DNA from 2 places in the Eubacterium sp. AF17-7 genome. Region 2 is predicted to be linked to the other one. Evidence: a T-box and tRNA genes for the amino acid it is inferred to sense, from the RefSeq annotation. Region 2 holds a T-box; the other holds one or more tRNA genes.

Region 1 (15,637 bases), on a different contig from region 2:
TTCTTGAGCAATTATTAAAAGCATTATTTCCTATTTTTACTAAATTATACGGAAGATTCAACTTACCAATATTTTCACATCCGCTGAAAGCATCTTTCTCAATTATTTCCAGACTTTCAGGTAATTTATTATTCAACTCTAAATTTTTACACTGATAAAATGCTTTAACGCCAATTTTTTTCAATGTGCTAGGAAATTCCACTTTATTTAAACCCACATACCATGTATCATTTTCACGCTTTAAGGAAGATACAGTTCTATCATCACTACCATATAAATTAGAAAAACAATTATCAAACATTCCTTCAGGAACCTCTGTCATTTCTGTAGGAAGTTTAACAGTTTTCAAATTTATGCATCCTTTAAATACATTTTTTCCAAATACAGTTCTATTATTATTCGACAAATCAATATCTTCTAATCCTGTATATGAATGTGTATATACCTTTTGCTTATTTGCTCCCGGTACACATAATACAACTTCTATATCAGAATCATATTTATTGTAACTATCTCTAAAATTTTCCTGATTAAAATATCCAATATTCAGTTCATAATACTCCTGCCCATTTCCATATGTATAATATCTATATTCAGTATCTCCCTCCTGGTAAGTTTTATGTATATCTTTCTTTGAAATATATACGCTTCTTCTTCCTTCACAAACTTCTTCTTTTTTTATTGCCCCGCAATTTTCAAATGCACTTTCACCAATCAATGTAATGCTTGATGTAAAATTAACATTATGCAAATTCGTAGCGTTTTTAAAAGCCTTACTTAATATTTCTATACCAAAATTAATATTATCCTGATTTTCTGAAGGGAAATGAACATCTGTTAAATTATAGCATTCTATAAATGCCTCACTTCCTATAGAAAGTATTGTATTTTCTTTTATTTCATGTGTATATTCCCCAAAATTAACTTTTTGTAACAAACTACATTTTTTAAAAGCTTCGAATCCTATAGTTTCAATATTATCCGGCATATTTATTTCAATAAATTTACAACCTAAAAATGCATAATCGCCAATATAAGTTAATTTATCTAATCCTTTAAATATATCAGAATCATATACACTTGTTCCCCAAAATGCTCTTTCTTCAATTCTCTCAATTGATTTAGGCAAAATAACTTTATATAATGATGAGCACCCATTAAATACATTTCCTGAAATAGTAGTCATTTTTGTATTTTTTGACAAATCAATTGAATATAATCCACTTTCACCAAACGCATTATTTCTTATATCTATAATTTGTTCCGGAATTGCTATTTTTCTTAGAGCTTTTGTTCCTCTAAAAAAGCCAGCCGGAATTGCTGTCATGGCTGCACCAAATGTAACATTTGATAATGCTGTACATCCGTCAAAAACTCCTGTTCCCAATCCATTAACAGAATCATCACTTGAGTTTTCCAAAGCTGCATTAATATAATCCGGTATCTTTATACTCTCCAATGATTCACAAACACTAAAAGCTCCATTACCAATTTTAATTAACGATTCAGGTAATGTTACATTATTTAACTTTGTACATCTGCTAAATGCATCATTATGAATTTTCTTTAAACCATCAGGTAATACAACCGTTTCAAGACTTTCGCACCTATAAAAAGCTGCTTCATCTATTTCTTCTAAATTTTCTGGTAATTTTATTGATGTAAGATTACACATCTGGAACTCATACTTATCAATCTTTTTAACTTTTGAAAGAGTGGACAAATCCATATTTTTTACAAGTCTCATATATCCTAAACCTGTAACTTCCTGAATTTGAGGATAATTGCTTAAATCCAAATCTCCCTCATATTCCTTTAATTCTTTAAAAGTCAAATCGTTTCCATTTGAAATTATGTCTTTTAAAGCATTTCTCAATTCAGTATCCGGTATAATTTCTTCATTAACCACCTTTGAATCTGAATACTTATTCTGGTCTGTTGATGCAGATACATTTTCTACTAACAAATGTATTCCCGAATAATCTGCCATCGTAAATACCATTGCTGTTGCTAAAATTGTAGCTAAAATTCTTTTTGAAATTCTCAACATAAAACTCCCCTTTTCAATATAAAATAAATATAAAACATAAGTATTTTAGCATATTCTTCGTATTCAAACAATATATGCATTGTTTTTTATTAAAATAACTTTTACTTTTTCGCTCTAAACACCTAAAAAAGGAATTGTCACGTTACCGTAACAATTCCCTTTTATAATATATTACTTTAATTAACCATTTCAAATTTCCACAACTGGTTAGCTTGAGCCTTATAATCCCACTGCTGAACATTTCCACCATTAGATGTAGACCATCCGCCAACTTCTAATGACTTATTGCTATGCTTGTTAATGAAGAATACATATCCTCCATCAACCTGGGTAATATACCATCTTTGATTAGCTGTTTTATTATTATCCCAAATTATGGCATTACCACCATTATCCTGTGACCATCCGCCCATATCAAGAGCTTTTCCTGTTAATGCACTTTTAATAATATATGTGTAGTCATCATTGTTATAATCTAACTCCCATTCCTGAGCTATATTTCCATTTGCCTCACACTGCTGTACATTTGTACCACTTGCCTTATTTGCTCCTGCAACATCAAGACAAAGTCCACTATGTTTATTAACAATCTTATATCTTGCTTTTTCAACTTTAATAGATGATACTCTATCATTAAATGCTGTGCCTATCCATTTAGTGTCTGATGTGACAACCATTGATTCGCCACCAAAATTATCATTATCATATAATGTAACTTTGTATCCAAAAGGTACTTTAATAGATGACAAATCATCATTTTTAAATCCTTTTGCCAAAAGACTGCTTAATGTATAATTTCCAACTCCTAAAGATGCTGTATTTCCACCATAATTAATATCCTGATAAATATATACATCTCCTGATGTTGAATTTACATTTCCTGATGAACTGCTTCCTGATGAACTGCTTCCTGATGATGAACCACTTCCTGATGATGAGCCACTGCTGTTATGTGTATATGTGTATTTTGATGTATCTTTTACATATCCTGATGTATTACAATATGTAAACCAATAACTAACATTATCTCCTGATTTCAATCCATTAATAGTATATGTTGCCTTATTTCCTGATTGTGTCATTCTTACATTCTGCTGTGCACCATTATTTACTGAATAATGAATATCTGTCCATTTTGAATCATTTACATAAGCTGTAGCTGAATTGTTTCCTGACGAATTCATTCCCATTCCACTAGCTGGTGTATTTGATGTATCTGTATTTCCTGTATTTCCTGTATTTCCTGTACTTCCCGTATTACCACTATTTCCACCATTGTTTTTATCTACATTATTTGATGATGAACTATCAAATGAAGGATTGTCCTGATATACTCGAACATAATCAACTTTCATTTCCTGTGGGAATGCACTATCATCAATTGAAAATCCCGGCCAATTGCCACCTACAGCCACATTAAGCAATAAATAAAATGGCTTGTGGAATTCATCTGTATCTCCTGCATTATTTGCTATTGACATTTCATAGAATTTATTTCCATCTACAAAAAATCTAATATACTGATTATCCCACTGGAGACCGTATGTATGATACTGTGTTATATCAAAATTTCCAGTTGGTTTTCCATATTCTGCATGTCCATTTGCATTCCAATGACATGTACCATATGTTTTATTTTCTGCATTTATTGCTTCCATAATGTCTATTTCACCACACGATGGCCAACCTACACTTCCAATATTTGCTCCCAACATCCAAAATGCAGGCCAAATTCCCTGACTAGACGGAAGCGCAAGTCTTGCTTCTACATATCCATATGTAAATGTAAATTTTCCATTTGTATTAAGTCTTGCTGATGTATAATTTTTTCCACCATACGCTTCTTTTTTAGCTCTAATATGTAACGCTCCATCAGCAACATATGCATTATCTGTTCTATTGGTATAGTACTGTTGTTCATTATTTCCCCATCCATTTGAACCTGTTCCTATTTCAAATCCCCATTTTGAAGCGTCAATAGAATTCCCATTAAATTCATCACTCCATACTAACGTTGATGAAGTTGTCGCTCCCTTAACCGGTGACACATTTATTGTACTCAACGACATAGTCGCAACCATCGCAACTGATGCTAAGCCAATAATTGCTTTCTTTGCATACAAAGAAAGTATTTTCTTAGATAATTTTCTCATTAAAAAAGTCCTCCTTCAAACACATCATATAGCTCATTATAATCATTCCCCAATTTCCAATTGTATATAGTTTATCATTTTGCACAATCTTTTTCAATATTGCAATGTTTTTTTATGAATTTTGCACAATTATTTTATTTTTTTAATCGTTAACATTTCAATTAAGCAATACAATTTGTACAATCAAATAAATTACATTTACTTTTTTCTATTGTCTATTTACTATCTTTATGTTATTATCATTTAAGTTAAACTAATTAAGCCCCCGTAGCTCAGTCGGTAGAGCGCTACCTTGGTAAGGTAGAGGTCTCGGGTTCAAGTCCCGTCGGGAGCTTCTAAAAAATAAGAATCAGCATCTGATTTGCTGATTCTTATTTTTTCTATTTAATACTTAATGCTAAATTTTAATTACACTTTAAAAAAATTAAAACTATATAATCATCTTTCTATCAGAATTTCATTCATTATAGTCTTCTCTGTCTATCAAACAAAGCATTTAATATATTATAGCATTCTCTGTCTTACAATTTCATATGCTAAAACACCTGTAGCAACGCTAGCATTAAGGGAATCTATATCTCCAAACATAGGCACTGAAGCAATAAAGTCGCATTTTTCTTTTACAAGTCTACTTACTCCTTCTCCCTCATTTCCTATAACAAGACCTATAGGTCCTTTCAAATCAAGGTCATACATTCTTGTTCCACCCATGTCAGCGCATACAAACCATAATCCTTGGTCTTTAAGTTTTTCAATTGTTTTTGCTATATTAGTAACCTTTGCTACAGGAGTATAGTTTATTGCACCTGCTGAAGCCTTTGCAACTGTTGCTGTTAACCCTGCTGCTCTGTGTTTTGATATAATAACTCCATGTGCACCTGCTAAATTAGCAGTTCTTATTATCGCCCCTAAATTATGTGGGTCTTCAATATTGTCTAAAACTATAATGAAAGGCTGTTCATCTTTCTCTCTTGCCCTTTCAAGAATATCATCAACTGTAGCATAATCATATGCAGCTACATACGCTATTACTCCCTGATGTTTTCCTGTTTCAGACATTTGATCCAGACGTTCTTTTTTAACATAATTTATAATTGTATCTTTTTTCTTAGCTTCTCTGATAATTGTGTTCATCGAGCCTTCCTGACAATGCTCTAATACAAACAATTTATCGATTGTTTTTCCCGCACGGAACGCCTCAATTACAGCATTACGTCCTTCTAAAGTCAACTCGCTATATCTCATTCTATTTCCTCTTAATCTTAAAGCTTATTCCTTACCCTCTTTAATATTGTTTAATCCTTTTTTTATAAGTTCCATCATTCTTTCAGACTGCTCAGTCAAATATAAATATCCCATTACAGCCTCAAAACCTGTTGCTCTTCTGTAATCACCCATTGATGCATTCTTTGCCCTTGTTATAGCTTTAGCATTTCTTCCACGCTTATAAACACGAGCCTCATCTTCAGTCAAATCTTCATAAAGACTAAGTATCATATCTGATTGGGTTTTAGCTTTTACTAAATCTGCAGCTGCTTTATGAATTTTGTTAACCTGCCTGTTTGCTTCATCAACTATCATTGTTCTGATTACAATTTCATAAATTCCATCCCCAATGTAAGCCAATGTCAAAGGTGAATAATCAACTATATTAATTTCTTTTAATCCCATGGATTCTTTTATGCTTTTAAAAATGTCGTTATTATTTACGCTTTTGTCCATGTTGTTCCTTCTCTTGTATCTTTCAAAACAATTCCTTTAGCTGCAAGTTCTTCTCTTATAGCATCTGCTGTTGCAAAATCTTTTGCCTTCTTAGCTTCAGCTCGTTTTAAAATCCTTTCTTTAATATACTGTTCCATTTCAGAATCTACATCTGAACTTTCCTGTGTATTTTCATTTTCCAATAAATCCAAAGATAATACTTTATCAAAATCTTCAATAATGTATCTCTTTGTTGCATCATTTACATCATCTTTTAATAAGTCATAAATTAAAGTAATACCTGATGCTGTATTTAAATCGTTTCCAACTATTTCTATAAATTTCTTTTTATATTCAGCTGCCTTTGCCTCATTAACAGTTCCTTCTTTGTCTAATTTAGCAATTCTATTCTTTAATTTCTTATATCCTGCAGCAACTGAATCTAATACTTCATACGAAAATTGCAATGGTTTTCTGTAATGAGACTGTAAACAAAACATTCTGTACACAAGTGGATTATATCCTTTTTCCTCTAAAAGAGATACTGTAAGAAAATCACCTTTTGATTTACTCATTTTACCTTGCTTATCATTTAAATGATGAACATGGAACCAGTAATTACACCATTTATGTCCAATATATGCTTCACTCTGTGCAATTTCGTTCGTATGATGAGGGAAAATGTTATCAATTCCTCCGCAATGCAAATCTAAATTTTCACCTAAATGCTTCATACTTATGCATGAGCATTCAATATGCCATCCCGGATATCCTACTCCCCATGGGCTATCCCATTTTAATTCCTGATCGTCAAACTTTGACTTGGTAAACCACAATACAAAATCAGTCTTGTTTCTTTTATTTTCATCAACATCAACATCATCTCTTACACCAACCATCAAGTCATCTTCATTATGGCTTGACAAAGTATAGTATTTGTCCAATTTTGATGTATCAAAGTATACATTTCCACCTGCGATATATGCATATCCTTTTTCTAACAATCCGGAAATCATTTTAATAAATTCATCTATACAATTTGTTGCTGGTTCAACTACATCAGGTCTTTTGATGTTTAATTTATTACAATCGCTAAAGAAAGCATCTGTATAAAACTTTGCAATTTCAAGAACTGTCTTATGTTCTCTTTTTGCTCCTTTAAGCATCTTATCCTCACCTGTGTCGGCATCACTTGACAAATGACCTACATCAGTAATGTTCATGACTCTTTTTACATTATATCCTTCGTATCTTAATTCTTTTTCAAGAACATCTTCCATTATGTAACTTCTTAAGTTTCCAATATGTGCATAATGATAAACTGTAGGCCCACATGTATACATTCCTACCTGTTTTTCGTCTATCGGTTTAAATATTTCTTTTTTCTTCGTCAGCGTATTGTATATTTGCATCTTATTACTCCTTAATATGATTTGCTAGTTTCATCATTATTTCTTTTAATTCGAGATTTTCTTTTTTAAGTTGTTTTATTTCCAACTGAACAGGATTTGGCATATTAACCTGATCCAAATCGAGCCTTGGCATTCTTACATTATCCTGTTTTACAATTTCACCCGGTACACCTACAACTACTGAATTCGGAGGCACTTCTTCTAAAACAACAGAACCTGCTCCAATTTTAGAATTTTCTCCAATTGTAAATGAGCCTAATACTTTAGCTCCCGCTCCAACCATTACATTATCCTGCAAAGTTGGATGCCTTTTACCTTTTTCCTTTCCTGAACCACCTAATGTAACACCCTGGTACAAAGTTACGTTATCTCCTATTATTGTTGTCTCACCAATAACAACTCCATGACCATGGTCAATAAATAATCCTTTACCAATCTGTGCTGCAGGATGAATTTCTATTCCAGTCTTTCTTGCAGCTCTTTGTGATATCATTCTTGCACGAAATACGTGTCCTTTTTCATATAACTTATGAGCTTTTCTATATTTATATATTGCCCAAAAACTTGGGTATAACAATGCTTCTAAATTTGTTTTAATTGCAGGGTCTCTATCCTTAATTACTTCCACCTGCTCTTTATAATATTGAATGAATCCCATTTTAAATCCCTCTTTTTACTTCCTTCTATAAATATCAATAACCTATATTCATAGATATCAACATAGATTATACACACTTGTAATGATAATTTCTATACATAATCATTAATAAAAAATCCGTGCTTCATACAGACTTCAGGCAATCCATCAATTAATTTATAACCAAATACATGTTGTGTCAACTGTCCAATTGTAACATGAAACTCTGCTTCTTCAGTTGTTGGCTCCATTTTTATATTTGTATGCTCATAGGAAATTTTAAATCTTCCATTATTTCCCGGAAGGACTGAATCCTCAATTTCTATCACAAACTGTCCTACTCCTCTCATTCCTATAAGTCTTAGTGTTTTTCTTAAATTTATAATTCTTGCCATGGCATATGGCTTTTTTTCATTTAGCAACCATGTCATACTTTGTGTTTCATTGTCAAGAACTTCCTCAATTGCTTCATCATCTACAACTATTCGATATCCTACAACAACCTTATTCTCAACATAAATTTCGATTCTGCCATCCTCAACTTCTAATAAATCATTCATTTTTTTAAAATAATCTCTATTTTTAGTCAAAGACACATCATACCTTTCTTCCATTGCCGACTCAGCAAAAATTGCTAATCTTGGGAAATCAGAAGGCTCTGCCTTTCTAAGAATAAGTGAATGGCTAGGTTTTTTCCTTGCTTCTTCCTTTTTCTGTAGTTCTTTATCCATTACATACTCAAAGCCTAGTTTTCTATAAATCATGGCGTTTGTCTCATCTGATGGAATCAAATATGTGAATGCCTCCATATCTTCATACATATCACTAAGAATATACTTGAATATTGATTTCATTACACCTTTTCTTCTGTATTTTTCTAATGTTGATACACCGTATATATAAAATACATTAGTTTTAAGCTTACCTGTTGTTACAGTCTTTGGTATCAAATGTACTGCACCAATAATTTCTCCGTCCTCTTCATCAACTGCAACAAAATTATTCTTAAGACAATTATTCATATAGTAATCCGTATATTCCTTACTATCTTGAAAGCATTGTTCATAAATACTTCGGATATTCAGTTTTTCGTTTTTTTCTAAATATCTAATCATGTTCCATCTCCTGATATTCAAACAATTTCTAATCGAACAATTAGAAACTATTTTTGAATTATTGTATATTTTTCAACCATATATATTGGATTATATGACAATTTTGACTTTCTTAGTCCTTCTAATCCCATATCGTCTTCTCTGTTTTCTTTTGCTGCATTTGGAAATGCTACTTTTAAGAACTCGCTACATATAAAAGTATATAAACCACGAATGTTTGGATTAGCTTTTTCCACAGGAATATAAACCATATCTTCCTGTTTGTAGTAATTTCCAATAGTAAACGCTTCTAATTTATCATCTATATAAACTGAGCCAATTTTATAATCAAATACATTTTCATGTTCTAAAAGATATTTGATTCCAATTGCTTCAAAATCTATAAATTCTTTTTCTTCTGTATGCTCTTTATGCTGTTTCCAATTTTCCAAATAATCCATTATCTCATCATGATGCGTACTATCTAACAGTTTAAATTCATATCTTCCTTCATATTCCCTACAAAATGCATTGTAATGATTCTTTTTTTTATGATATTTTCTACCACTTAATGTCTGTAATTTTTGAGCATCATATACATAATCATAATAAGTTCTATCAGGAATTACAGTATACTTATCTTCCGGCAAATTAAGAATATCAACTGCTTCTTTATCAACTACATACATAACAAGCTTCTTATTTAAAACTTCATTAAAGTATTTTTGAGTATCATAAAAGCACTCTTTTAAATCTTCGTTCCTGCAACATGGAACTGAAGAATAATATTTATTATCTTCGCTTTTTGCTACCCACATCACACCTTTTTCATTACAAAAATATTGTGTTGGATAACAATCAGTCCACATATATAAATCCAACAAATTACTGTCTGCCGTCTCTGGCCTTCTCATTAAATAATATTTCTGTAACTTATTGTAATCTTCAATTCTAATATCTTTTAATTCTACATCCTTCATAACTTAATTAAGCAGTGCAATCGCCTGAGATGAAATTCCCAAGCCTTCTCCTGTAAATCCTAATCCTTCCTCTGTCGTTGCTTTAATACAAACCTGATTTTCGTTTATATTTAAAGCTTTCGCTACGTTTTTTACCATCTGTTCTCTATATGGAGCAAGTTTTGGTTTTTGTGCAATAATTGTTGCATCAATATTTCCAATTGTATAATTGTTATCTTTTAACAATTTTCCTACGTGTTCTAATAATATAATACTCGATATATCTTTATATTGTTCATCATTGTCAGGAAAATGTTTTCCGATATCTCCAAGTGCAGCTGCACCAAGAAGTGCGTCCATAATAGCATGAACAACAACATCAGCATCTGAGTGACCAATCAATCCATATTCATACGGAATTGTAACTCCACCCAAAATTAATTTTCTCTCTTTTCCTAATCTATGAACATCATATCCCATTCCAATTCTCATAATCTATTTCCTTTAATAAATACAACAAATTAATTCAAATATATATTATAGCATTTTTCTATATCTCAGTCGATATACGACTTGTTAATTAAAATACTATATTTATACACTCTCTGACACATATTTTTTAGTATAACACTATTCATGTATTTTTATCTACAAAGATTACAAGTTTTGTAACAAATAATCAATGCTCAATTTTTTCTTATAAATTTCATAAACCTTCTAAATAAACGAAAAAAAAGAAGGTTTCCTTAATCAGAACCTTCTTAAGTAGCGAAGGGGGGATTCGAACCCTCGACACCACGGGTATGAACCGTGTGCTCTAGCCAACTGAGCTACTTCGCCATATAAATGGGACCTACAGGGCTCGAACCTGTGACCCCCTGCTTGTAAGGCAGGTGCTCTCCCAGCTGAGCTAAGATCCCGTTGCAATCAAACTGCTTTATTAATATAACCATTTGTGCAACTTTTGTCAACAACTTTTTTCATTTTTTTTAATTTTTTTAACTAGTAGTTTAATTTGTAGTGTAATTCACTCTTACAAGATTGAATTTACCTTTTCTATTCATCATTTTTTATTAATTAACATCAATTAAATTTAACTATCTTTATAATTTCACCCTTGCTTTATCATTATAATACCCAAAAGTTGATTTATATTTAATTATTATAAATCAACTTTTGGGATAATCATAAAACCATTTATTTGTTCTGTCTTCACAGTTCTATGTTTACATTTTTCAATATTTTACTATTTCTTACTAATTTGTTCTCGCTTCAGCCTCATCAGTTATTTCTTCTGTCTGTGCTTCTGTGCTCTCTTGTGTCGCAGCTTCTGTTGTTGTCTCAGTTATATCTGATACATTCTTCGAAAATGCCGTTTGAATATCTGAGTCAACCAAATAAATATTATCATCACCTTCAACCATCATATAATATTTACTTGTATCATAAGGATTTTCTTTTCCAATATACAATGTATACGTTGTGTTATCCTCGTCTGTAAGCGCTATTGTATTTGTCTCTGCAATTACATTTCCATTATCATCTATGGTAAATCCATATTGAGATATGTCGTCCTTTTTAGCAATTTTTTCATCTGCAGTTACTGACACAAGTTTTGCAAGCATATCCGTTTCAACTGAATCTTTGCTTATATTTACTGATGCATCGCTTGAATCATGCCATTTTCCATCGCTATCTTTTGTTAATGTAATCGATGTGCCATTTGCTATATAGTTAAAAGCTGTTATTTTTTCATAATCTTTTAACTCAAATGCCGTTATTGCAGTTGCCTCTTTATTTTCAGATTCTTTTTCTTCCTGATTTTTATAAAATTTACCAACGCCAAAATAACCAATGATACATACTGCCATCAAAATAACTACTACAACAAATTGTTTTTTCTGTTTATTCATTATCTCTTTCTCCTTCTAGTCCAAATTACGATTCCCGCAACTAAAATAGCTATAGGAAGAACAACTGCAACAATTATTCCTACAAGTCTTGAAACTGATGCTGTAATTGTCAACTGAGAAGCCTGGAGGCTCTTTGAAGGAATTGACAAAGTCTCTACAGAATCATCTGTATTAATATACTCACTTAAAGCATTATTGAACATTTCAAGGTTTGCGTCTGCAACAAGTTCATTCATATTGTCATCTAACATATAAACTGAACTTAACGCCAAAATGTTGGTTTCTGTAGTTGTGCTTTCTCCATTTTCATTTTCGCTTGTTACACTCTTCTTTATTTGTGCTCCTAAATCAAATGTTCCTTCAACATCTCCATCTTCTTTAGTATATTTTTTTGCACTTTTCAAATGTGTTTTTGATACTGCTTTTGATGTTGTTGCTAAAGATGTATATGTTATTGAAGAGTCATCTTTATTTACCTGTTGTAATCCTTTTGCATATGGAGCAATTATATAGTTATCTATTCCTGACGCAAAACTTCCTGAGCCGTTTGCAAATGTAAAGAATGGTCCGTACTGATTTGAGTAGAAATCTGTATCATTTTCAGCTATAACACCTTCAACAACTTTCACTCCAAATGCTTCTAATATCGATTCAAAATTTGGTTTATCTGTCTGTGCGCTCTTGTAAGCCTCACATGCAATAATTGCTTTTCCTCCGGCATTTAAATAATCAATAACTTTCTGTGTCTCATCTTTAGAATAATCCTTTGTAGGTCCTAAAATCATTATCATTTCGCAATCATCAACTGATAAACTGTCCATACTTGCTAATTTTATTTCTTCAACATCACAATTCATTTTAGAAATTGCATCTGAAAACTTCGAGCCCATTCCAATTTCATCATGTCCTGTTATCTGATAAACAACCGGATTCTTATCTGATAACACATATGATATAGCACTGTCTAACTGACCTTCACAGTCATATCCTGTGTAAGATGTGGAGCCTGTAGTGTAATATGAACTTGTATCTGCTTCATAAATGTTATTGTAATCTACAACCTTTGACTTATTTGTCTTTTTATTTACAACAATTAAACTATTTGATGTAGGTGCTGAATCTGTATAATCTGCGTAAAAATAAGGATTTAATTTTGTATCTTTATATTCAACACTTATATGCTTTGAGCTATTTTCGTAATTTTTTAATGTTTTCTTTATTGTATCATCACTGCCATCTTTAGCTGCCATAACATAGATAACAACGTCATCATTTATTTTCTTCAACATTTTCTTTGTATCATCTGTTATTGAATACAACTTAGATGCTGTCATGTCTATGCTTGCCCATGAAGATTTATCTGTAACCTTACCTGCAACAAGATTTACAAATACTGCTACTACGATTGCTACAGCGATAAATCCCGTGCTAAATACACCTGTTGAAATAGTTGCCTTAGATACGTTCCATCTTCTTTTTTGTATTGATTGACAAGTGAGGAATAGGAACAAAACAATAATTGTCAGATAATAAACTACTCCAAAAAGAGAAATTACACCACTCATAAATTCATCTACAGGTGACAACAAATCAAATGCGCCAAGTATTTTTGTAAGTACATTTCCTGAAGATGAAATCATATTTTCTAAGGAGTTCATCATGTAACCCATAAATAAAATTACTATGCTTAAAATGGCCGATATAACCTGGCTTTCCGTTATGGATGAAATAAATACACCTATTGCAATAAATGCACAGCCATATAAAAATAATCCTAATATATTTGTGTATGCCAATCTAAATGACACTTCGCCAAATCTGGATAAAATAAGTGGATATACACACATTATTAAAACAGGTATCAAATATATTGTAACCAACGCCAAAAACTTACCTACAACTGTTTTTCCAACTGAAATAGGAGATGTCAAAATCAGCTGGTCCGTTTTAAGTCTTCGTTCATCTGCAACAATTTTCATTGTAAGAATTGGTATTGTAAATACTAAAATTAGTAATGCATTATATGCAGCATACATTTGTGTATAGCCATATGTAAGATTATAATAGATAAAGAATATACCTGCTATAAATGTTGTAACTGCTATAAACAGGCAGGCAATTACTGAAGTAAAATATGATTTAAGTTCCTTTTCATATATTGCTAGCATTATTTTTCTACCTCCTGCACTTCTTTTTCTTCATTTTTTAAATTATCTGCTAAGTTTTTATCATCCAATTTTTCTGAATTTTTCTTTTTAAACTTAAGACCTTTTTTCTTTGGCTGTGCCTTATATTCAGTCGTAAGTTCAATAAATAAATCTTCAAGAGATTTAGTCTTAAACTTAAGTTCTAATAACGGCATTTTCTTTTCTGCCAATGCGAAGAACAATCCTTCTCTTATATCAATATCACGTGATGTCACTATCTGTGCTTTACATTTTTCATCATCTAAAGTTTCAATTGAATGTTTGCATCCAAATTTATCAAGTATATTTTCTATTTCATTCGCATCACCTTTAATAATAGCCTCAATTCTGTTTTCTCCTGCAAGTTCTTCAATTAATTCTTCTTCCCTACCTGAAGCCACAAGTTTGCCCTGAGAAATAATAAATATATTCTCACATACTTCACTTATTTCAGTCAAAATATGCGAGCTCAAAATTACAGTATGCTCTTTTCCTAAATTTCTAATCAAATCTCTAATTTCTATTATCTGTTTTGGATCAAGACCTACTGTTGGCTCGTCTAAAATAATAAGGTCAGGCATTCCCATAATTGCCTGCGCAATTCCTACTCTTTGCTTATATCCTTTTGACAAATTCCTAATAAGTCGTTCTCTAACTTCTGTCGTTCTTGTCATTTCCAAAGACTGTTCTATGCAAGCCTTTCTTTCTTCCTTCTTTATTTTCTTTATCTTAGATACAAATTCCAAGTATTCATATACAGTCATATCCTGATAAAGGGGTGGAATCTCCGGCAAATAGCCAACATTCTTTTTTGCCTCCTCAGGCTCTTTAAAAATGTCATATCCATTAATTATAACAGTTCCTGATGTTGCACCTATATACCCTGTTAATACGTTCATTGTCGTAGATTTTCCTGCACCATTTGGTCCTAAAAATCCATAGACACCTTTTGAATCAATATTAAGACTCAAATCATTAACTGCAACGTTATCTCCATATTTTTTAACAAGATTGTTTATCTCTACAATACTCATGTCTTTCCTCCTACTATTTTATTGCATTGTATCGTTACAATAACTTTCTTGTATATTCTATGTTTCAATTGTGACGTTATTTCGTTCAAATTGTGATTCTTTTGTGAAAATAAAAAAGCAGTGAGAATAACTCACTGCTTTTTTATAAGTATTAAATATATTAAAATTATGCTAATTTTGCTTTAGCAACTTCTACTAATTTAGTAAATCCTTCAGCATCGTTAACTGCCATTTCAGCTAACATCTTTCTGTTCATTTCAACACCTGCTAATTTAAGACCATACATAAATTTGCTGTATGAAAGACCATTCATTCTAGCTGCAGCGTTAATTCTTGCAATCCATAACTGTCTGAACTGTCTCTTTTTCTGCTTTCTACCAGCATAAGCTGAAGTCAAAGCTCTCATTACTGACTGCTTTGCTACTCTATACTGTTTTGATCTTGCTCCTCTGTAACCCTTAGCGAGCTTTAATACTCTATTATGTTTTTTTCTAGCGT
Region 2 (15,637 bases):
ATAAAAAGAATTACTTTGCAAAAATTAGTCCAATATAAGAAAAAAATATTTTGTAAAGATAATATGTTGCTTGTTATAACAGGGGCAATCAACGAAGAGGAAATTATATGGATAAACAAAAAATTTGAGGCAATTGCAATTAATGAATGTTTACAAAAAATAAATTCTAACAATATGAATGATGGGCAATTCAAAAGAAAACATAATTATTTAATGAAAAATTATCCAGAATGGAATTTAATAAATATGCAATTGATTTTTGACGTTGATTTAAAACAAATAAAGGAAAACGAACTCTTGTTTTTTAACAGTATAGTTGGCGGAGGAGATGGCTCTTATTTACAACAGGAAATTCGAGACAAACGAGGAATGGTTTATGATATATATTCTTATGGAGAAATATTTAGCGACAAAGCAGTATGGTCTATAGTTTATTCTATTGAAAAAGACCAGCTATATTTAAGTTTAAATGTAATTGTTAAGATGCTAAAAATGTTAAAAACTGTAATTTCACAAGAAGATATAGAAAAAAATATGCCTTTTTTTACAGAAAACTTATGGTATTGGACAGAAGGAACAAAAGAATTGAATTTTCAATTAGGAAATGACTTCATAAAAAACAAAATAGGACTGACAATTAATGAGCGAATAAAAGAAAATGAAAAGATTAATTATGAGAGAATGCAAAAAGTGGCGGAAATAATTTTGAAAAATAAAAATATGTCATTGATAGCAATGGGACCGATAAAGGGTAGATAAAAGAAAACAGAAAGTTGGTTATACACATTTACAGGAGGAGAAAAATGAAATTTAGAGAAAAAGAAAAAATATTGAGACAAATAGAGGAAAAATCATATGAGGAAGAACTAGATGAAAATGATTACAAAATATTAAATGAATTATCTTATGATAAAGAAGTTATGATTAGAGATCTTGTTGCGGAAATTTTAGTTGAATCAAGTAATGAAAACGGAGAAGAGATATTATTACGCTTAACTAATGATAAGGAGTGGCTGGTAAGAGCGGATGCCTGCGACTCATTATGTATAAGCGAATCTGTTACAACTTACAATCTGCTAAAAAAAATAGCAAAAAAGGATACGAGTGGTTACGTAAGAGGATATGCAATATTGTCATTAGGAGATATAGCGGATAAGATTAATAAAGAAGATGAATTACTAGAATATCTAGAAGACAGATTGAAACATGAAAAAGTACAATTTACAAAAATAAATATATGTACTGTTTTATATAACTTAGGTCGCAAAGAATATTTTGGCAAACTGTTATCAATGATAAACTCGAAAAAATATACAAACAGAGGTGCAGTAGTAAATTGTTTGAAATATATTGCAAATGAGAGCAATAGAGATATGATAATTAATGTGCTATTGGAGCATAAGAAAAAGGAAACAGCAATGTCGGTTATTTATACAATTAATGATGCAATTAAAGAAATAGAAGAAATGGATGAGATGGAAGAGGATAGTGATGAGTAGAAATACAAATTTTATAATGTGATATTCGTGTGCTATAGCGTTGGGAAATAGGGAATAATATTAAAACATAATCCTTAAGCATAACCATAACCAGGTGTTTCATATAGAATTTCACTTATCGGAAGGTTAATGCTTAAGGATTTTTTAGATAGGTGAAACATCGACAGTACAGAAAGAATATGATGCAAACAATCAGTTAACAAAGGTTACATGCAGAAATGGAAGTACAAGTGGAAAAATAAAGTATACACAGGAAAATACATATGATTATGACGGAAAAAGAATTTCCAAAAATGATAATGGTGCAGTAACTAACTATTTTTATCAGGGAGAAGTTGTGTTATACACAACAGATGAAAGCGAAAATATTACGAGCCATAATATAATAGGACCACAGAATAATATTATTGCGACAATACGTTGTGAAAATGAAAATGAGCATTCATATTTTTACAACAAAGATATACGTACAAGTGTATCCAATATAATAGATGAAAATGGACAAGCGATAGCAAGTTACAAATATGGAGATTATGGAAAAACAACAAAGGTCGGAAATTTAAATTTCTATAATGAAATATGCTACACATCAGGAGTATATGATGAATTAACAGGACTTTATTATTTTAATTCAAGATATTATAACCCTGATACAGCTACATTTATTACGCAGGACAGTTACAGGGGAGAAATAGATAGTTATGAAACATGGAATTTGTACGCGTATTGTGGAGGAAATCCTATTAATTATGTAGATCCGAGTGGACATTTTGTAGTAGCGATTCCATTAGTTGAATATTATTTTATAAGTGCAGTAGTATCTATTGTAGTAACAAAAGAAGCTATTGATGTTGTGTCGGCAAAAAGACATAAAACAAAAGAATACAATCCAGATCCATATGGTAGAAAAAATCAAAAGAAGCAAGGGCGAGAAAATAAAAATAAGAATAGAACAAAAGAAAACTACAAACCTAAAAACAATAAGAGGAATAATATGCCAGCTAAACCAAAAAAACATACACCAGATAGAGGTCATAATAAATATAAAGGAAGAAAATAATATGAATATATGGAATTGCGACAATTGGAAAAAAGTTTATAAAGGTAATAATATACGCAATGGTTTAAGATTGAGATTTGATGTTAATGTTGATAAAGAAGTTAAATTAGCATTAAAGGATTTTGCAAAACACTTAAGGAAAGAATATAGTTTTCCGTATAGAGTAAATGTATATGTAAAATCTAAAATGAAAATCAAGGCTATAGATGGTGAATTGGTAGATGGTACTTTTTGGGGACCCTATGATAAACTTGAAGAACCATTTATAAGAATTTCAGTAGGAGATTATTGTAAAGAAAAAATAAAAAGAGGAAGGAGGAATGTATTAATATCATATTGTCATGTTATGGCTCATGAATTGACGCACTATTTTTAATGGATAAATCAAATAAAATTAACAGAAATAGGAGAAGAGAGACAGGCTAAAGAATATGCAGATATAATTGTAGGAGATTATATATACATAAAAAACAAGGAAAAATATGATTTGTTGGAGAAGATAGAAAAAAATATAGAGGAAAGAAACTTTAATGAATATGAATTGCAAGTATTAGATAAATTATCATGGGATGAAGAAAATGGTATAAGAGAAAAAGTTGCAGAGATGTTAATTCATTCTGATACTGATAAAGGTGTAAAAATATTGTTACGATTGACTGGTGATAATGATTCATCAGTAAGAGCTGAAGCATGTGACTCATTATGTATTGGTAAAACTTTAGTGGAATATGAGACATTAAAAAAAATTGCTCAAATAGATAAAGCAGATAATGTAAGGGGCTATGCAATACGATCATTGGAAGATGTTGCACGTAGGTTACATAAAGAAAATGAACTTGTAGAATTTTTAGAAGGAAAAATAAAAAACAAGGAAAAGCCATTTATAAAAATATGTATATACACATCGTTATACGTTATTGGAAAAGAAAATTATTTATATAATTTATTGGAAATGATTAATGAAAAAAATTATATAAATAGGATTTCAGTAATAAATAGTCTGGATTATATTGCAAGTGAAAATAATAAAGATGAAATACTTAGGGTATTAAAGGAACGTAGAAGTAATGAGAATAAAAGAATTGTAATTAACTCGATAGAAGAATTAATAAACGATTTAAAAAACGACTTATTTTGGGATAGAGAACTATAAAATTACATTAACCTGTTGGAAAATATACACATTTACAGGAGGATTGAAAGAATGAAATATAAAGAAAAAATAAAAGTATTGGCACGGTTAGATGATAAAGCATATGAGGAGGAATTCGATGAAGATGATTATAGCATATTAAAGGAATTATCGTATGATAAAGAACTGACTATTAGAGCTATTGTTGCAAGAATTTTAGTCGACTCAAGTGATGAAAAAGGAGAAGAAATATTATTACGCTTAACTAATGATAAGGAATGGCTGGTAAGAACTGAAGCATGTGATTCGTTGGGCATAAGTGAATCGGTTACAACTTACAATATACTAAAAAAAATAGCAAAAAAAGATACAAGCGGTTATGTAAGAGGATACGCAATAATATCATTAGGAGATATAGCGGTTAAGATTCACAAAGAAAATGAATTAATAAAATTTTTGGAAGAAATGTTGATGCATGAAAAAACAGAATTTACCAAAATAAACATATATACTGTTTTATATAACTTAGGTCAAAAAGAATATTTTGACAAACTGTTATCAATGACAAATTCAAAAAAATATTCTAATAAATGCGCAGTAGTAAACAGTTTGAAAGATATTGCAAATGAGAGCAATAGAGATATGATAATTAGTATATTATTAGAATATAAAGAAAAGGAAACTGCAAGGTCAGTTATTTATACAATTGATGATGCAATAAAAAAAATAGAAGAAATGGATGAGATGGAAGAGGATAGTGATGAGTAGAAATACAAAAAATTCTCATTCACCGCAAAATATTTTGCGCAATGTAAAATGCGAATGTTTCATATTATGATATACGTGCACTATAGACAATTCAGCTTTCAATATTGACAAATAAACATAAAAATAATACACTCATAGTAATTGGCATAATTAAACGCAATGAAGAGAAGAGTACATGGGAATACAGTTTACAGAGAGTCTGATTAGGTGAAAGCAGACAACAGGTTGAACTATGGAAGATGGACTTGGAGCGGCATGGGCGAGCATAAAGTAAACCTGTGACGGATACACCCGTTAAAGTGAAATGAGATTTGGATATAGTTTTGTTAGTGGATTAAGAATAGTATTTGAATACAGTAATTAATGATACTAATATCTGAATAAAGTAAAGTGGTACCACGAAGTTAAAGCACTCTCGTCTTTGCATAAAGAAGAGAGTGCTTATTTTAATTTAGTACCACTACGGGCGACAGGCAACGTAATTGTACTTTCGTTGATTTTGTCAATTCCTATGAAACTATATTCGGGAGTTTTTAGAATAAATAAAAAAGGAGTTTATTTGAAATGGAAAAGAAACCATATTATTTGACAACAGCCATTGCTTACACATCAGGTAAGCCACATATTGGAAACACATACGAAGCAATCCTTGCAGACAGTATTGTACGTTACAAAAGACAGCAGGGTTATGACGTAAGATTTCAGACAGGAACAGATGAACATGGACAGAAGGTTGAATTAAAGGCAGCAGAAAAAGGTGTAACACCAAAGGAATTTGTAGATGAAGTATCAGGAGAAATCAGACGAATTTGGGATTTGGTTGGAACATCATATGATAAATTTATAAGAACAACAGACGAAGATCATGAAAAACAGGTTCAGAAGATTTTTAAGAAATTATATGATCAGGGTGATATTTACAAAGGTGAATACGAAGGAATGTATTGTACACCATGTGAATCATTCTTTACAACATCACAGTTAGTAGATGGCAAATGTCCTGACTGTGGAAGAGAATGTACACCTGCAAAAGAGGAAGCATATTTCTTTAGAATGAGCAAATATGCAGACAGATTGATTGAACACATCAATACACATCCTGAATTTATTCAGCCGGAATCAAGAAAGAATGAAATGATGAACAATTTCCTTCTTCCGGGTCTTCAGGATTTATGCGTATCAAGAACATCATTTAAATGGGGTGTTCCTGTAGACTTTGATCCAAAGCATGTTATTTATGTATGGATTGATGCGTTATCAAACTATATTACAGGACTTGGATACGATGTAGATGGAAATCACGGTGAATTATATAAGAAGTATTGGCCTGCAGACCTTCACTTAATTGGAAAAGATATCTTAAGATTCCATACAATTTACTGGCCGATTATGTTAATGGCATTAGACGTTCCACTTCCAAAGCAGATATTTGGACATCCATGGTTACTTCAGGGTGGAGAAAAAATGAGCAAGTCAAAAGGAAACATCATTTATGCTGATGACCTTGCAAGCTTATTTGGAGTAGATGCAGTAAGATATTTTGTTCTTCATGAAATGCCATTTGAAAATGACGGAACAATTACTTGGGAATTAATGGTTGAAAGAATGAATTCTGATCTTGCAAACACACTTGGAAATCTTGTAAACAGAACAATTTCAATGTCAAATAAGTATTTTGGCGGTGTTGTAAATAACGCAGGTGTTGCAGAAGAAGTTGATGAAGACTTAAAGAAAGTTGTTCTTGAAACTCAGGTTAAGGCATCTAATAAAATGGACGATTTAAGGGTTGCGGATGCAATTACTGAAATCTTTACAATGTTTAAGAGATGTAATAAATATATCGATGAAACAATGCCATGGGCTTTAGCAAAGGATGAAGCAAAGAAGGAAAGACTCGAAACAGTTCTTTACAATTTAATAGAAAGTATTACAATTGGAGCAAGTCTTTTAGAGCCATTCATGCCTGAAACATCAAAGAAGATTCTTGAACAGTTAAACACACAGGCAAGAGCATTTGATGATATGACTGAATTTGGAAAATATCCATCAGGAAATAAGGTTACAGAAAAACCTGAAATCTTATTTGCAAGATTAGACATCAAAGATGTAATGCCAAAGGTAGAAGAAATTCAGGCAAAACAGAAAGCAGAAGTAGCACCGGAAGAAAAATATCCGGAAGTTGAACCAAAAGAAGAAATCACAATTGATGATTTTGATAAAGTACAGATTCGTGTTGGTGAAGTATTAAAATGCGAGCCGGTTCCAAAGGCAAAGAAACTTTTAGTTTCACAGATTCGTATTGGAAATGAAGTACGACAGATTGTATCAGGTATTGCAAAATATTACAAACCGGAAGAAATGGTTGGAAAGAAAGTTGCAGTTATTACAAACTTAAAACCTTGTAAACTTTGTGGCGTAGAATCACAGGGAATGATTCTTGCAGCAGCAGATGATGATGGAAACCTTTCAGTAATGACATTAGACAAAGATATGCCTGCAGGAAGTGAAATCTGTTAAAATATAATAGAATAAGTTTACTGGTTGAGTTAAAGAAAATTATTAAAGTTGTTTGTTAGATTGCATTTAACGACAAAATAATATTTGTTGGAAAGTTTATTTAAGATGTATTTAAGGGGAGCAGGTTATGACAGTAAATAAATGGATTAAAAACAGAATATTTGCAATTGCCATTTTATTGTCAATTATTTTTAGCTCAGGCTATTCTTCTTATGCTGTCACAGTATTTGCAAATCAGAATGATTATGCTCATACAGAAAGTATTAAGCAGGAAGCAAAAAGAGTTAAAAGTGAATGCTTGCGCCCTGAAAAAAATGCACAAATACAGATTAAAAGAACTGTAGATGGAACTTCAAAAGAAGCAAAATCAAGAAACAGACATCAGCAACCGTTTATTTATGGAGCAATATTTTCACACAATTTATTTCCGGGAGGAGTTAGTGTAAAGAGTGTTTCAGGTTTATATACTTTTAAACGGAAGAATTACAATATAGTTTATATACACAACCAGGATGGCAAAAAGAGAATGCTGACTATTACATAGATAAAATCTTTTGTAATAGGAGGTGTGTGTTATGGCAATGAATATAGTAGCTATTATTTTAGCTGTTGTATGTGTTGCAGCAGGAGTAGCCTGCTGGTGGACACAAAGACCTGGCGATGATGAATAATAAAGTAAATTAAAAGAGACCTTTGACGGAAATTATTAAATTAAGAGGCGATGCATAATCCGGTTTAATTTAATAAAAGTACGTCAAAGGTCTTTGTATATAAGATGAAAATTATTTTAATCAGGATTGGTTTTGAAATATGATTGTAAGTGTCACAAGTGTTGCAAGCAACTCTTTATTCGAGTATAATGAGTGAGGATATGTTACGGGAAAAAGATGGATTTTATAAATATAATGTTGGGGTCAAAAGCACCTGACTTTGATGCCTACAGATTTTTTAGAGTGACACTGCAAAAGATGATTGCAAAATTATGATTATAAATTGAAGATAATCAACGAGTGGAGGAAGAATCATGATAATTGATACACACGCACATTATGATGACGAAGCATTTGATAAAGATAGAGAAAAACTATTAGATTCTATGCAAAACAGAGGAATTGAATATATTGTAAATGTGGGAGCAAGCATTGCATCATGCAAAACAACAGTTGGTCTTACAAGAAGATTCCCTAATGTATATGGGGCGCTTGGAGTTCATCCCGACGAAGTTGCAAGTCTTACAGATGAGGATTTTGACTGGTTGAAACACGCAATTTATAAGCCTAAGATTGTTGCAGTGGGAGAAATAGGACTTGATTATCATTGGAATGATAACAGAGATGAACAGATTGCCTGGTTTGAAAAGCAGATGGAACTTGCAAGAGAAGCAGAACTTCCAATAATTGTTCATAGCAGAGAGGCAGCTAAAGATACTTTAGATGTTATGAAGGCTTCAAAGGCAGAAGAAATCGGAGGAATCGTTCATTGCTTTTCGTATGAAAAAGAAATGGCACGTGAATACATTGATATGGGATTCTATTTAGGAATCGGAGGCGTAATAACATTTAAGAATGCGAGAAAATTACGTGAAGTAGTTGAATATGCCCCAATGGAAAATTTAGTATTAGAAACAGACTGCCCATATTTATCACCTGAACCGAACAGAGGAAAGAGAAATTCATCATTAAATATTCCGTATATTGTTAGTGCAATTTCTGAAATAAAGGGAATAACTCCTGACGAAGTTGTAGAGATTACAAGCAATAATGCAAAGAAAATATATGGCATCGGATTAGATGATGTAGACAGATTAATATAGAAAATGAGGAAAAATAATGGCATATTTAGGAAGCCCGAAAGCAACATTAGAAGTAATAAATAAATACGGATTTGCATTTCAAAAGAGATTCGGACAGAATTTTTTAATTGATTCTAATATATTAGAAAATATTGTAAGTGCTGCAAATATTACAAAAGAAGATTTTGTATTAGAAATTGGTCCCGGAATAGGAACAATGACACAGTATTTGTGCGAAAATGCAAGAGAAGTAGTTGCAGTGGAAATTGATAAGTCACTTATTCCGATACTTCAGGATACTTTAAGCGAATATAATAACGTAGAAGTAATTAATGAAGACGTCTTAAAAGTGGATATTAAGAAATTGGCAGAAGAAAGAAATGACGGAAAGCCAATTAAGGTTGTTGCAAATTTGCCTTATTATATAACAACTCCTATCATAATGGGATTATTTGAAAGTGGAGTGCCAATTGACAGCATTACAATTATGGTTCAAAAGGAAGTGGCAGACAGAATGAAGACGGGTCCCGGTTCAAAGGATTATGGAGCTTTATCATTAGCCGTTCAGTATTATGCAACAGCAGATATAGTATTAAAGGTTCCGGCATCATGTTTTATGCCAAAGCCAAATGTAGATTCTGCAGTTATAAAACTTACAAGACACAAAGATACTCAGGTAAAAGTAAGCAATGAGAAACTAATGTTTAAGATTATACGTGCTTCATTTAATCAGAGACGTAAAACATTGGCTAACGGATTGAAAAACTCACCGGAATTAAATTTTACAAGAGAACAGGTTACAGAGGCACTTGTTTCAATGGGCAAATCAGAAAGCGTAAGAGGTGAAGCGTTTACGCTGGAAGAATTTGCAAAATTAACAGATATACTAAACAGTAAATAATAATGAAAAATCAAGTCAGGAATGATGTGAAGAACAGAGTTCTTGACTTATTTTGATATATAGAGGAGAAACAGGCGTATGAAACAATTGATATTAGGAATTTTGGCACATGTAGATGCAGGAAAAACTACATTGTCAGAGGCTTTGTTATATACAACAGGAAACATAAGAAAATTAGGAAGAGTTGACCATAAAGATGCATTTTTGGATACATATTCCCTTGAGCGTGAGCGCGGAATTACAATATTTTCAAAGCAGGCACAGCTAAAGTGGAAAAATGAAAATGAAGAAATAAACATGACTTTGCTTGATACTCCGGGGCATGTGGATTTTTCTGCGGAAATGGAAAGAACACTACAGGTTCTTGATTATGGAATCTTAGTTGTCAGCGGAAGTGATGGAGTTCAGGGGCATACAGAAACTTTGTGGAAACTTTTAAAAAGATACAACATCCCTACATTTATATTTGTTAATAAAATGGATTTAGCTGGTAGTGATAAAAATCATATAATGGAGAATTTGAAATCAAGACTAGATACAAATTGCGTAGATTTTTCTGATTATGAGAAGTCAGATGATAATTTTCTTGAAAATGTTGCAACATGTGATGAAAATGCCCTTGAAAATTATATGGATACAGGTGAAATATCAAATGAGGAAATAACTAATCTTATTGCAGAAAGAAAGGTATTTCCATGCTTTTTTGGTTCAGCTTTAAAGCTTGATGGCATTGAACTTTTATTAAATGCAATGGCTAATCTTACTCAGAATAAAAGTTATCCGGATGAATTTGGAGCAAGGGTATATAAAATATCAAGAGACAGTCAGGGAAACAGACTTACACATATGAAGGTTACAGGCGGAGTACTTAAAGTTAAAGATGTAATCAATGATGAAAAGGTTAATCAGATTAGAATTTATTCAGGAAACAAATTTGAGACAAAAGACAGCGTAAAAGCAGGCGAAGTGTGTGCTGTAACAGGACTCGAAAATACAAGACCGGGACAGGGAATCGGAGATCAGGAAGGTGAGAGTATTCCTGTATTAGAACCTGTTTTGACTTACCAGATTATTTTGCCTGAAGGATGCGATGCTCATAATACATTTAACAAATTAAAGCAGTTAGAAGAGGAAGACCCGCAGCTTGATATTGTGTGGAATGAAAATTTGAAAGAAATTCATGCAAGACTTATGGGAGATGTTCAGATTGAAATTTTACAGAGTCTTATAAAGGAAAGATTTGATATAGATGTGACATTTGGACAGGGTAGCATTGTGTATAAGGAAACCATTAAAAATAAGGTGGAAGGAATAGGACATTTTGAACCGCTTAGACATTATGCGGAAGTACATTTGCTTCTTGAGCCGGGAGAACCGGGTAGTGGTATGGTGTTTGAAACTGCATGTAAGGAAGATGATTTGGACAAAAACTGGCAAAGATTAATACTTACTCATTTGTACGAAAAACAGCATGTGGGTGTGCTTACAGGCTCGCACATTACCGATATGAAGATAACACTTATTGGCGGCAGAGCGCACGCAAAACATACTGAAGGTGGAGATTTCAGACAGGCAACTTATAGGGCAGTGCGAAATGGATTGAAACAGGCAGAAAGTGTTTTACTTGAGCCATATTATGAATTTACATTGGAAGTGCCTACGGAAAATGTGGGCAGGGCGATGAATGACATAAGCCAGATGAAAGGGGAATTTGAGACACCGAAGACAAATGATGAGGTTACGGAGATTACAGGGTATGCACCTGTATCAACTATGAGTGGTTACATTACAACGGTAAATACTTACACAAGAGGACGAGGAAGACTATATTGCAAATTGGCGGGTTATATGCCTTGTCACAATGCGTCGGAAGTCATTATGGATATTAATTACGACAGTGAGCGAGATGTGGAAAATCCAACAGGTTCAGTATTTTGTGCTCATGGTGCAGGATTTAATGTTGAATGGCATAAAGTAAAGGATTATGCGCATGTAACAACTGATAACTTAAAGGATAATGATTATGAAGAACCAGAGAAAATTGTGCCGGTGCATCAGCCTGAACAAGGCAAAAAGTGGCAAATGGGTGCAAGTTATGCAGAAGACAAGGAATTGCAGGCGATATTTGAAAAACAGTTTGGTCCGGTTAAAAGACGTTTGGCAAATGAATCAGGATTTGGTTATACGGATAATCAGGGAAGTGGAAAGAGAACACAGAAGGAATATGTTTATAAGGAAAACAAAAATAAGAAAAATGAGAAAAAATATTTGCTTGTGGATGGTTACAATGTAATATTTGCATGGAATGAATTAAATGAACTTGCACAGGTCAATCTGGATGGGGCAAGACTTAAACTTATGGATATTATGAGTAATTATCAGGGATACAAGCAATGCGAGTTAATACTTGTATTTGATGCATACAAAGTTAAGGGAAATATAGGAGAGGTTTCAAAATACAACAATATAAATGTTGTCTATACAAAAGAAGCGGAAACGGCAGACACATATATTGAAAAAGTAACTAATGAAATCGGGAAAAAATATCAGGTTACGGTTGCAACATCAGACAGACTTGAGCAAATGATTGTGTTGAGCAGGGGAGCAGTTCGTATGTCATCAAATGAATTACTTCAGGATGTTATGGCTGTGCATGAAGCAGGCTTAAGACAATACAAATCATCTCAGAAGATAGAAAAGAATTATTTGGATGAATTGATTAATAAATAATCATATTTTAATCGCTAACTGCATATATTTGTATAAAGTCAAATATCGAATTGAATAATTCGGAAAAGAGTAAATGACGAATATAATTAATTGGATGAAAACGAGTTTTACAAATATGTACGAAATACTAAAAAGAAATATAAAAATTGAAGCGGTTATGGCATTTCTTTTGCTGATGTCGATTACTATGATTGCCTGTAATATGGAAAAAATCGTGGAAAGCGATAATAAAGAAACTAAGAAACAAGAGCATAAACCATTTAGTGGTTACACAATAGTTATTGACCCGGGGCATGGAGGAATTGACCCCGGGAAAATAGGTATAAATGATGCACTTGAAAAAAATATTAACCTATCCATAAGCCTGTACATAGAAGAAATTTTAAAAAATACAGGAGCAAAGGTTGTGCTTACAAGGGAAAGTGATACCGGACTTTATCAGGAATCGGATGGAAATAAAAAAAGGACCGATATGGAAAACCGCTGTGAAATAATAAATAAAGAGTATTTGAAAAATGAAAAAACAATAGTTGTAAGCGTTCATCAAAATAGTTTTACTTCGGAAAATGTAAAAGGAGCGCAGGTATTTTATTATCGAAATTCTGCAGGTGGTACGGAACTGGCGAAAATAATGCAGACAATATTAAACGATAATATAAATATAAACAATAAAAAAGAAATTAAGGAAAACACAAGTTATTATATGCTGTTACATACAAAATGCCCTACAATAATCGTGGAATGTGGATTCTTAAGCAATTGGGACGATGCAAATAATTTGTCGTCAGACGATTATCAAAAAAGAATGGCAGGTCTGATATGTAAAGGAATCGAAGAATATTTGAAGAAATAAATTGAAAAATGTTAAAAAAGTTGCAGGCAAAAATAAAATGAGATTAAAAAAAGGAAAAAATTTAAAAAAGCCAAAAACATTTATAGCAAAAATTACAATTGTCATAGGGTGCATTTTGCTTGGAACAGCAGGCACCCTGACAATTAAAAATACTATGGAAAATCGAAATGCAGGTATATCTTCCGAAAAAATAATCAACTATATGGAAAACAAAAAAAATGAATCTGGATATTGCGATAATAAATCTAATCTGACAGATAGTTACTCTGAATCTGATAAATTCATAGAATTTTCAGGTGAAAAATATGTAGGAATATTAATTATTCCGTCTCTAAAAATCAAACTCCCAATAAATGAAAAATGGTCATATGAACAGTTAAAGAAAACTCCGTGCGTATATAGTGGAAGTGTGGGCAACGCAGGATTTGTTTTAGCTGCACACAATTATTCAACGCATTTTGGAAAAATAAAATATTTGCGAAAAGGCGATGAAATTATATATAAATCCGCAAACGACTCCACGTTTTCCTATAAAGTAGAAAGTGTGGAAAATTTATTGCCCACACAGGTCGAAAAAGTAATAAGTACAGAATATGATTTGACCTTGTTTACATGTACATTTAATGGACAGGCAAGAGTTGTTGTGAGATGTAAAGATGTAAATATTATAAAATAAGATGTCGGATTCAAAAGCCCCACGACTTTGATGCCTATGGATTGTTCCGTGCTAGGCATTCCATCTCATAATCCCCATTCGCAAAAATCCCACTTTATGGAATTAAATTTGGAATATTTGGCAATAATGCTTCATATGATAACAAGCAGAGAAAAACAAGACAAAATCTAATTGAAAATACAATTGCCAAATATAAAAGTGGGAGAGATATGATCATGAAAAAAATAATCCAAAAAAGTAAAAAATTAATAGCAGTAGTAAGCATGTGTTTAATATGTGCTACGACATTTGCAGGCGAAGCAGTTATGCTAAATGCAGATGTGAATAACAGTCAGAAAACCGAGTCTATAGTAAATTTTGCGGCAAATGATATTCCTGTGCCGGACGCTACGATAGTATCAACTGACAAAGTATTTCCGTACAATCGACTTCAGGTCAAAGATATAGATGGAAATGCAAAAATTGTTGAGGCAGGAGAAGGAGTCAGAGCTTATCAGGATGTAAGTCGCGAAAGTATGAAAGGCGATGTATGGAATGGGACATGGAATGGAGCGATAAAAGGAATATACGCTTCATTTAGTAATAAATACAATGGGATAGCGATTCAATGTAAAGGTTCTAATCCTAATGCAAACAATTATAAGACAGATACGAACGCCGGGTGGAAAAATAAAGATTTGGATGTAGAAACAACTACAATGAATTTTAAAGTCAAATATTTTGAAGTTGGAACATACGATGGAAAGCCGGTAGGAGCTTATGCAAATATAAAAGTTACACCATTTAAAAACAGAACGTCAAAAAATGCAACAGATATAGGAAATGTGGGAGAAGGATGGAACTGGGGTAAAAATAATTATGGACCATATTCATATTATCCGACAATTCAAATAAGTAAATCGCTATATAGTGGCTGGGTATGGCAGAATGTAAAAGAATTTCATGTTGATTTGGAGTTTTATTATTTAAACACAGATGGAACATTTGGAAACAAAATTGTTCTAAATGACATAGGAACAGTTGACAGTCCGGTTGCTGATTATTACACAATAAATTCTCTTAATCCGGCGGATGTTCAGGAAGGGGAAAATCCGGCAGCATATTATGGACCGGAATATGTAGTGCCACAAAATCCGCAGAATGTAAAAGCATATGTTTATTCAGGAAAATTTTCAAATACCATTCCATGGAGCAGTAATATTGTAGAAATGTATAAAGACAGCGGAAACAGATTTGGAACACAGTATGGTTATAACGGCGGAACAAATCCGTGGAGTGGAGATATTTATGACAGCACATTTGGAGTGCCTGATAACTGGCTTCAAAATTCAGTTACAATTATGCCACAGTCAACGTCTAACGCTTTCAGTTTTACATTGGGAAATTTTATGAGGTATCCGGATAACGGAGGAGTTCCAAGAACAAATCAGGTGTGGGCATCATTTAGCACGACACCTCTTGGAAGTAAAATTGACAGACCCTTAATAGATTTAAATATATATAAAAAATGGAAAGGAACGGAGCAGATTCCGGATTCCATAGAAGTAGAAATCTATCGAACAATCAAATATAAAGATTCCACAGAAGAAAAAACAGAATATTTTAACACAGTTACAGTTAAAAAAGAAAACGGATGGAAAGAATCCGTAGAAGGGCTGCTTACAAGAGATACAATAGGAAATCAGTTTACCTATAGTGTAAAAGAAATT

What was found. A T-box is a leader RNA that pairs with one kind of tRNA and senses whether it is charged. The one in region 2 lies ahead of metG (methionine--tRNA ligase), so its partner is inferred to be a tRNA-Met.
Region 1: it has a tRNA-Met gene. The T-box ahead of metG (methionine--tRNA ligase) is inferred to sense a tRNA for this amino acid. The anticodon was not compared.

Annotation. Positions count from the first base shown of each region.
Region 1 is NZ_QTWU01000003.1:3,581-19,217, forward strand. It holds gene DWW96_RS05045 (leucine-rich repeat domain-containing protein) at 1-2,050, opposite strand, end outside; gene DWW96_RS05050 (family 16 glycosylhydrolase) at 2,227-4,203, opposite strand; tRNA gene DWW96_RS05055 (tRNA-Thr) at 4,465-4,537, shown strand; gene rlmB (23S rRNA (guanosine(2251)-2'-O)-methyltransferase RlmB) at 4,708-5,448, opposite strand; gene DWW96_RS05065 (ribonuclease III domain-containing protein) at 5,473-5,925, opposite strand; gene cysS (cysteine--tRNA ligase) at 5,910-7,316, opposite strand; gene cysE (serine O-acetyltransferase) at 7,321-7,974, opposite strand; gene DWW96_RS05080 (GNAT family N-acetyltransferase) at 8,067-9,068, opposite strand; gene DWW96_RS05085 (phosphatidylglycerol lysyltransferase domain-containing protein) at 9,116-10,027, opposite strand; gene ispF (2-C-methyl-D-erythritol 2,4-cyclodiphosphate synthase) at 10,031-10,498, opposite strand; tRNA gene DWW96_RS05095 (tRNA-Met) at 10,773-10,846, opposite strand; tRNA gene DWW96_RS05100 (tRNA-Val) at 10,854-10,926, opposite strand; gene DWW96_RS05105 (DUF4340 domain-containing protein) at 11,263-11,919, opposite strand; gene DWW96_RS05110 (Gldg family protein) at 11,919-14,087, opposite strand; gene DWW96_RS05115 (ABC transporter ATP-binding protein) at 14,087-15,139, opposite strand; gene rplT (50S ribosomal protein L20) at 15,306-15,637, opposite strand, start outside.
Region 2 is NZ_QTWU01000022.1:4,155-19,791, forward strand. It holds gene DWW96_RS13160 (pitrilysin family protein) at 1-759, shown strand, start outside; gene DWW96_RS13165 (HEAT repeat domain-containing protein) at 804-1,499, shown strand; gene DWW96_RS13170 (RHS repeat-associated core domain-containing protein) at 1,837-2,559, shown strand; gene DWW96_RS13175 (hypothetical protein) at 2,561-2,935, shown strand; gene DWW96_RS13180 (HEAT repeat domain-containing protein) at 3,047-3,712, shown strand; gene DWW96_RS13185 (HEAT repeat domain-containing protein) at 3,764-4,459, shown strand; T-box leader at 4,610-4,885, shown strand; gene metG (methionine--tRNA ligase) at 5,024-6,976, shown strand; gene DWW96_RS13195 (hypothetical protein) at 7,104-7,520, shown strand; gene DWW96_RS13200 (TatD family hydrolase) at 8,001-8,789, shown strand; gene rsmA (16S rRNA (adenine(1518)-N(6)/adenine(1519)-N(6))-dimethyltransferase RsmA) at 8,806-9,669, shown strand; gene DWW96_RS13210 (TetM/TetW/TetO/TetS family tetracycline resistance ribosomal protection protein) at 9,748-12,399, shown strand; gene DWW96_RS13215 (N-acetylmuramoyl-L-alanine amidase) at 12,494-13,252, shown strand; gene DWW96_RS13220 (sortase) at 13,290-13,928, shown strand; gene DWW96_RS13225 (Cna B-type domain-containing protein) at 14,144-15,637, shown strand, end outside.